Regions from separate parts of the Bacillus sp. T-10(2022) genome, predicted to be linked through region 1. Evidence: riboswitches for the same ligand, from Rfam matches in the RefSeq annotation. Region 1 holds a riboswitch; the other holds the start of a gene.
The links. Region 1 has a riboswitch for S-adenosylmethionine ahead of OSJ91_RS25025 (5-methyltetrahydropteroyltriglutamate--homocysteine S-methyltransferase). Riboswitches for the same ligand answer to the same signal wherever they lie in the genome.

Region 1 (4,409 bases):
CGATCAATCCAAAGCTGATTTACTGTTCCATCACGGGATTCGGCCAGACTGGTCCCTATAAAGACCGACCGGGACATGATATCAATTATATTTCAATTGCAGGCTTATCAGGCTATTCCGGTACGAAAAAGGGCGGACCGGCAAAAAACGGAACCCAAATAGCAGATCTTGCCGGAGGCTCATTGCATGCTGTTATCGGTATATTATCTGCAGTCATTCACAGGGAAAGAACGGGATTCGGCCAAGCCATCGACATCAGCATGACCGACTGCAGTTTTGCCTTGAATGCCATATCCGCACCTTTGAATTTACAAGGGGGCCTCGAGCTTGAACCAGAAAAAATGATGTTAAACGGAGGATCCTTTTATGACTTTTACGAAACGAAAGATGGACGCCATTTTTCGGTAGGGAGCCTTGAGCCCCCATTTCGAAAAGCATTATGCGAAGCAATCGGTGCACCCGAATTGTATGACCTCAGCATGAAAAGCGATGAAGAAAGCGGAATTAGATTTAAAACGGCCATCCGACTGGCTTTCCTTGAAAGAGATTTTCATGAATGGCAGGAAATATTCGCTGATTTCGAGGCCTGTGCAGAACCAGTGCTGACCTTCACCGAAGCGGCCGAACACCCCCAATTGAAGGAAAGGGGAATGATCGTCGAGGTACCTGACGGAAAAGGAAATGTCCAGAAGCAAATCGCCTGCCCAATCAAAACATCGGTTTTCACCCCTGAATATAAACATACAGGCTTGAGGCCAGGACAAAACAACGCAGAAATTCTTCGCACCCCCAATCGTTAAATAAAGATGAAAAGGCTATCACTTTTCCGGAATTTTTGGGAAGGAGGTAGCCTGTTTTATTGAGGAACGGAAAAAGCAGGAGGAGGGATGAAATAATCGATGGAAGGACGAAATAAGCAGGAGATAGGTCGAATTAATCGGTGGAAGGTCGAATAAAGCAGGAGATAGGTCGAATTAATCCATGAAAGGTCTGATTATGCTGGAAACAGCCATGATTAAGGAGAACTAATTATCCTCTTATCACTTGTGGAAAGCAACATATTACTACTGTGAAAATTTACTAGTTATAACTAGTGTGGGCAGGGTATCAGAGTAGCATCCTGTTAAGAAAATTGCTCTAGTAAGGAGGGTTGCTTAAACATGTTTGGTCTCTCTGATATCATTAAATTTCTATTTTCCTTTTTTTTGATCATGCCGATCGTTACGCTGATACATTTGAGCGGGCATATTTTCTTTGTTACGATCTTTGGGGGATCAGAAAAGAAAATCTTGATCGGTTGTGGCAATAAAATTTTCGCCTTTCGGAACATAGAGGTGAGGAAATATTATTTTTGGAATGGGACTTGCGAGTTCAAGGGATTGAAACATGATAATCGATTGACGAATACGCTGATATATTTAGGCGGGTCTATCTTTAATTTAGTCAGCATGCTGATCATATATAGCTTAGTGTATCAGAATATCCTGGACAGCTCGGTAATCTGGTATCAATTTATCTATTTTTCTTTTTATGTTTTGTTTTTCTCCTTGTTTCCGATGTATTTCTCGGACGGGTCGCCTAGTGATGGGAAGGCTGCGGAATTGGCCTTGAGGAACAAGCTGGAAGATAGGGTGACGGATGATATATTTGTGAAGAAAATGGATGATGATGATAGTTGCAAGTAAAAAGGGGACGTGCTGGTGAGCGTTCTTTTTTTGTTGCTTTCGGCTTTGAATGTCTTTTACGGTTTTTATATACTATAAACCTAATCGGCACACTTATCTAATGCCGATTAGGTTGTTGAATCTTGTAAATCAGAATTAAAGTTTTCGGAAAAAAATCACTCCCATACTTCTTTTGCTATATCAACGACGAATTTCAGCTTTTCCCATTGCTGTTCTTCCGTTAGTTTGTTGCCGTGATGGGTGGAGGCGAAACCGCATTGCGGGCTTAAGCATAATTGTTCGAGAGGAACGAAGTCTGAAGCTTCCTTGATGCGTACCTTAACTGCTTCCTTGTCTTCGATTTCTCCATTTTTTGAAGTGACGACACCCAGTACGACCTGTGCACCGCCATTTGGAATGTATTCCAATGGTTTGAAATCCCCTGAGCGTTGATCATCATATTCCAAGAAGAATCCATCCACTTTTTCTTTTGCCAATAAAGTTGGGGCGATATGGGCATAGCTTCCTTCAAACGCCCATGTCGACTGGTAGTTTCCGCGACATAGATGGGTAGTGACGACAAGGTCTTCTGGTTTTCCTTCCAATGCGCCATTAATGACGCGAAGTGCAAGATCAATTAACTGTTCCCTCGTATATTTTCCATCTTTGAATTGGAAATCTGGAGCTGAAAGCCTGGCAATATATACATCATCCAATTGAAGATAACGCACACCTGCTTCATAAAAGGCTTTCAAAGCATGCTGATAGGCTTTGATGATATCATTTGCATAGTCTTCAATATCAGGGTAGATGTCTTCATTATGAATGCCTGCAGCAAATAATTGATTCGGACTGGGAATGGTTTGCTTGGCAACGGCACGTCCGTTCACGATTTTGTCCAATTCTATGAAATCACGAATGAAGGGATGTTCAGGATTGAATGAAACCTTCCCGGTATTGCGAACGTTATATCTCTCTGTTTCCACACCATCGAACGTGAGACCTTTTTCAGTTACATATCCCTCGATGCCATTTAAATGTTCGAGGAAGTCAAAGTGCCACCATGTTCGTCTGAACTCACCGTCCGTAACGGCCTCTAAACCAACTTCAATTTGTTTATCGACAATCCGTTTGATTTCTTCGGTTTCAATTTCACGAAGCCGCTCTGCTGAAAGGGTACCCTCCCTAAATTGCTTTCTGGCAATATGTAAACGTTCCGGTCTTAATAAACTTCCGACGTGATCGGCCCTGAATGGTGCTTTCGTTAATGTGATTGACATGTTGCATTCCTTCTTTCCTTTTAAAAATAAAAAACCTCTTCTTAAAAATAAGAAGAGGTGTTGGCAACAAAAGCTATATACTCTTCTTATCTTCAAGTTTTTACACTTCTGGAATTAGCACAGTACATGAATAGTCTGTTGCTGAGGCATCAAAGGGCCAGTCCCTCCACCTCTCTGGATAAGAGTTGTCTATTAAATTAATTATGACTATACAGGTAGTTTTTATAAAGGTCAAGAGTTGGAGGTTGAATATTTAGAATATACCGTTTATTAATTCACGCTTAAATGTTAACGGCATCAGGTAATCCGGCATATGCTTTGAGTGGGGAGGGAATGCAAGGATGAGTCCATTCAAAAGCGGCATACCGATAACGGTAACTGAATCCATGATAGAGAGAATCATAAAAATGAAATCATATGGCCAGGATATTAAAGTCAAGATTACGCCTAAGCATATTGTGCTTTCCGGAACGATGGAAGTGAAAAAAATGATGTTTAAGAGAGACGTAGCTTTCCGGATTACATTGAAACCGGTTCATGTGGAAAAAAGAACGATTTCATTTGAATTAGTGGAAATGGAACCCATTGACAGGAATTTCATCAACCAAAGGATATTTAACAGACCGCCATTTTTTGAATATGAAAAAAGAGCGATCAAAATGAATGTTAATGCTTGGAGCATCGTGCGAAAAATTCCCATTGGCACAATTAAATCGTATGAACTCGTCGAAGGTGCATTGAAAATGAAACTTTCTTTATGATTCAAGGGGATATTTTACATATATGCTTAGCCGCAATCTATAAAGGGTGTGCCAGGTATGATAGTGTTAAGATGACATGGTTCATGAAAAAAATGTGTTTGATAAATCAAGCTCTTTAAAATATACTAAATGACTTGAAGTTTTGAGTTTTTCTGGGAATGAGGAGGATAATGATGGATCAGAAGATTTTGCCTGCTTCAGCAAGCATGAAGGATTTTGAAAGATTTCTAGAAAGTTCCTATGAAATAGGTGTGTTTCTTGATTTGCATATCTCACAATTGAAAAATGTAAGTATGATGGCAAAGCAGCATAATAAGAAAATGATTTATCATGTCGATTTGATCCATGGCATAAGAAGTGATGAGTACGCGACAGAATTCATTTGTCAGGAATATAACCCCTATGGGCTGATTTCGACTAAATCAAGCGTTATATTGAAGGCGAAGCAAAAGGGGGTCATTGCCATCCAGCGAATCTTTTTAATAGACTCACATGCGCTTGAGAAAAGCTATAAGCTGGTGCAGAAAACCAAGCCGGATTATATCGAAGTATTGCCGGGCGCTATGCCATGGATGATAAAAGAAGTGAAGGAACGATTGCAGACACCGATATTTGCAGGTGGCCTCATACGTACTTCGGATGAAGTCCTAAATGCCCTTGATGCCGGCGCCTCGTCAATCACCACTTCAAAAACTGAATTATGG
Region 2 (4,409 bases), 1.7 Mb from region 1:
AATCATTTTCTTCTGTCAAGGGCATGAATTCGGTCTTTGCCTGGGCTAAAACAACACCGGAAAGATAATCCGGATAGCCGGGATCCGGAACAAGGATCGTATCACCCGGATTCAATAAACACTGCGGCAGTTCGACAAGACCTGCCTTTCCCCCGAAGAGAATCGCCACTTCACTTTTCGGATCCAGCTTGACACCGTATTCACGTTCATAAAAGACGGCAGCAGCATCTTTTAAATATTGATGCCCCCGAAATGGCGAATATTTATGATTAATCGTTTTTTCAGCGGCAGACTGCAAGCTTTTCACGATATGGTCTGGAGTCGGCTGATCAGGATTTCCCTGGCCTAAATTAATGACATCATGTCCTTGCTCCGTGATGGCATTGACTTTTGCGACTAGTGAGGCAAAAAACTGCTTAGGCAGGTCCTGAAGCTGTCTGGATTTTTCGAATTGCACCATTTTATACACCTTCTCTGAAATTTCTTGAAATTCTAGTCACAAATGATATATGTTTATCATAGTCTTGTAAAGCATTTTTTACATATGGGGGTTTTAAACGATGAAGTGGAAAATAGCTTGTATTCAAATGGATATAGCCATTCGGGCAACCGGATATCAATTTTCAGGTTGCCGAACAATGGTTGGAAAAAGCAGCACGGTCGGAACCCGATATCGTCATTTTACCAGAGCTTTGGACAACCGGATACGACTTAAGCAGGTTAAATGAGATTGCTGATCAAGAGGCCGAAAAAACGATTGAATTTCTTAAAACACAGGCAAGGAAACACGAGATTCACATCGTAGGCGGTTCCATTGCGAAAAAAACGAGCAAGGGAATCTATAACACCATGATCATCATCGATAAACAGGGAAATCTCATAAAAGAATATGATAAGCTTCACTTATTTCAGTTAATGGATGAACATCATTTCCTGAAGCCAGGAGAAAAGGATGGTTTATTTACTCTTGATGAAAAAATATGTGCTGGTTTCATTTGTTATGACATCCGTTTCCCTGAATGGCAGCGAGCCCATACCGCTAAAGGCGCCGAAGTTCTATTCGTTACGGCTGAATGGCCAAAGCCGAGACTCGATCACTGGAGAGCCTTATTGATTAGCCGTGCCATCGAGAACCAAGCCTATGTTGTAGCCGTTAATCGCTCAGGCTCTGATGTCAATAATATATTTGCCGGTCATTCCTTGATAATTGATCCTTGGGGAAATATCATAAGTGAAGCCGGAGAAGGAAACGAACTCCTGACAGGCACCTTGGACTTCAATAAAGTTTCGGATGCACGTAACAAAATACCTGTATTCGAAGATCGTCGTCCTGATTTTTATTAATTTACCCATTGACAAACTATTTAAAAAGTTGATATTATTTTCCCGAAGATTAAAATTTCAGAAAACATTTACTCTTATCAAGAGCAGGCTGAGGGATAAAGGCCCTATGAAGCCCAGCAACCGACTGTAATACCATTGTGAAATGGGGCGGATTCACCGCCGGATTATAAAATCCACAGAGCACGGTGCTAATTCCACCAGAATTCATATTCTGGAAGATAAGAGGTCCGAAGCCAAAACTTCTGCCTCTTTCTATATGAAAGAGGCTTTTTTATTCTTATTTTGAATCCGGAGGGGAAAAGAATGACTCAAAACCATTCAAATTTTAAGAGATTGACAAACGAAACAGCTATAACCCTTGCAAAAAAACTTGGGTTGGTCAATGCGGATGCAAGTTTAACATGTAAAGAAATCGGCGATGGAAACTTAAATTATGTTTTTCATATTACAGACACAGTCACAAATAAAGGAATTATAATTAAACAAGCGGTCCCTTATGCCAAGGTACTTGGCGAAAGCTGGCCGCTGACATTGAAAAGAGCTGCGATTGAGGCGAATGCGTTGATTCATTTCAGAAGTTATTGCCCAGAATTCGTACCGCAAGTCTATTATTCTGATGAACAGCTTGCCATCACGGTCATGGAGGATTTATCGCACTTGAAAATCGTTAGAACAGGATTGATCGAAGGAGATTCATACCCATTGCTTTCTCAGCATATTGGTGAATATGTTGCGAAAACGGCATTTTATACATCCGATTATCATTTAGAACCCTCTGCGAAAAAGGAAGTGGCCCGACATTTCACGAATCCCGAACTCTGCAAAATCACTGAGGTCTTTATTTTCACGGATCCATTTTTTGAGGAACTCCCGGGAGATTTCGAGGTGGAATTGACAGATGCCGCCAAAAATATATGGAATGATAAAGAAGTGATCCTTGAGGTCGCTAAGCTGAAACAAAGCTTTGAAACCGAGCAGGAAGCCTTGCTTCATGGTGATTTACATACTGGAAGTATATTTGCAAGTGAAACTGAAACAAAGGTTATCGATCCGGAATTCGCTTTTTATGGTCCAGTTGGTTTTGACCTTGGTCAATACACCGCCAACCTTCTCTTTCAGGCAGTCACACGTAATAGCGCTGGAAAGGAAGAGATTTTCACACACCTTAATGAATTTTGGAATGCCTTTGAAGAAACTTATTCCGAATTATGGGAAGGCCAAAATAAAAGCCCATTTCGCCATGTGAAAGGTTATCTGCCTTATTTACTGACAAAATTCAAAAAAGATGCATTCGGCTTTGCCGGCTGTGAAATGATTCGGCGAACCATCGGACTTTCCCATGTTGCCGATTTAAATGTCATTGAAGATAAAGAAACAAGGATCGCTGCCAAAACGGCTACATTGGAAATTGGTGCTTTTTTAATTAAAAAACGAGAAGAATTGGATGTTCCAGCTGTAATTGAAGCGTTGAAGCAACGTACACTGCCATCTTATTCAACCATTTAAAAGGAGACCTGCACATGACAAAACTAGCACCATTACCTTATTCGGTACAATGGGCTGATTCCCATATTACATTATTAAATCAACAAGCCCTGCCTTCCATAACTGAATTTATTGAACTTCATTCTGTTGATGATGTATATGACAGCATTTTGACATTAAAAGTTCGCGGTGCCCCAGCAATTGGACTGACGGCAGCATTTGGTGTTGCACTTGGTGCCAAACAGGAAACAACCGCTGAATTAGCGGAATTCAAGAAAAATGTAGCGAGGCATATTGAAAAACTCGCCTCTTCACGGCCAACTGCTGTCAACCTTTTTTGGGCGTTAAGGAGGATGGAAAATACTCTGCAAGCTACGCAAAGCATTTCAACTGCCAAGGAAGCACTTGTATCGGAGGCTAAAGCCATCTTTGCTGAAGATGAAGAAATGTGCAGGAAAATCGGGGAACATGGTTTATCCTTATTCACTAGAGGAGATTCCATTCTAACGCATTGCAACGCTGGGGGAATTGCCACGGCTCGGTATGGCACAGCTTTGGCTCCCTTCCACCTGGCTAAAGAAAAGGACTTTCCGCTAAAAGTGTATGCATGTGAAACCAGGCCTGTCCTGCAAGGGGCGCGTTTGACTGCTTGGGAATTGATGCAAGCGGGGGTGGATGTCACATTAATTTCTGATAATATGGCTGCCCATACGATTCACCAGAAAGGAATAAATGGAATCATCGTCGGTGCCGACAGAATTGCGGCTAATGGAGATACAGCCAATAAAATCGGGACATTGGGATTGGCCATATTAGCCAAGCACTTTGGTATCCCTTTTTACGTGGCCGCACCATCAACCACATTCGACCTTACTCTCGAGTCCGGTACTTCCATCCCGATCGAAGAACGGAATGAAGCGGAAATCACCTTCATTCAAGGTGTTAGGATTGCTCCTGAAAACGTGAAGACTTTCAATCCAGCCTTTGACGTTACACCGAATCATCTAATTACCAGCATCATTACCGAAAATGGCATCATAACACCGGATTTCATTAAAAACATCCCGCTTTTTGTTAAATGATCCAGGTTGCTTTATTGATGATAAAAAACGAGAAGGATTTCGTATCCCTCTCGTTTTTGTGATTATTCTTGCGAGGTCCACAATACAATTTTTATTTTTTGGAAAAGAACTCCTGAAGTGCCTTCTTATTTTTAGTGTAGTCTATTTCCAAAACTGCTCCGGACTGGGGATATATTTCATCTTTAAAGCTTCCTTCCACTGGAACCCTTAAGGTTTCGACGGTGTCCGGTGTATGGAAGACGGCTTTTGGACCCATTTCCATTATTGTTTTCAGTCCAATATCTGTATCCAAGTACGAGAGTCCTTGTTCGATTATATTAGGAAGGGCTGCCATCCCTTCGAAGGACGAGATTTGATTTATAAACGCTGTTTTTAATTGAACCATTACTTCTTGTTGACGCTCAACCCTTCCAAAATCACTTTCATCGTCATGTCTAAAACGGACATATTTCAATATTTCCTCCCCATGTAAAACATTTTTACCGACGCTTGCTTGAA

Region 2: another riboswitch for S-adenosylmethionine. It lies ahead of mtnK (S-methyl-5-thioribose kinase); the one in region 1 lies ahead of OSJ91_RS25025 (5-methyltetrahydropteroyltriglutamate--homocysteine S-methyltransferase).

The regions. Positions count from the first base shown of each region.
Region 1 covers NZ_CP113518.1:5,047,859-5,052,267, reverse strand. Annotated here, with positions in the region: gene OSJ91_RS25035 (CaiB/BaiF CoA transferase family protein) at 1-800, shown strand, start outside; gene OSJ91_RS25030 (hypothetical protein) at 1,161-1,685, shown strand; gene OSJ91_RS25025 (5-methyltetrahydropteroyltriglutamate--homocysteine S-methyltransferase) at 1,841-2,944, opposite strand; SAM riboswitch class I at 3,028-3,129, opposite strand; gene OSJ91_RS25020 (hypothetical protein) at 3,286-3,705, shown strand; gene OSJ91_RS25015 (glycerol-3-phosphate responsive antiterminator) at 3,879-4,409, shown strand, end outside.
Region 2 covers NZ_CP113518.1:3,301,208-3,305,616, forward strand. Annotated here, with positions in the region: gene OSJ91_RS16095 (aminotransferase class I/II-fold pyridoxal phosphate-dependent enzyme) at 1-460, opposite strand, end outside; partial or broken gene OSJ91_RS16100 (carbon-nitrogen family hydrolase) at 561-1,344, shown strand; SAM riboswitch class I at 1,416-1,569, shown strand; gene mtnK (S-methyl-5-thioribose kinase) at 1,648-2,850, shown strand; gene mtnA (S-methyl-5-thioribose-1-phosphate isomerase) at 2,865-3,911, shown strand; gene OSJ91_RS16115 (LCP family protein) at 4,003-4,409, opposite strand, start outside.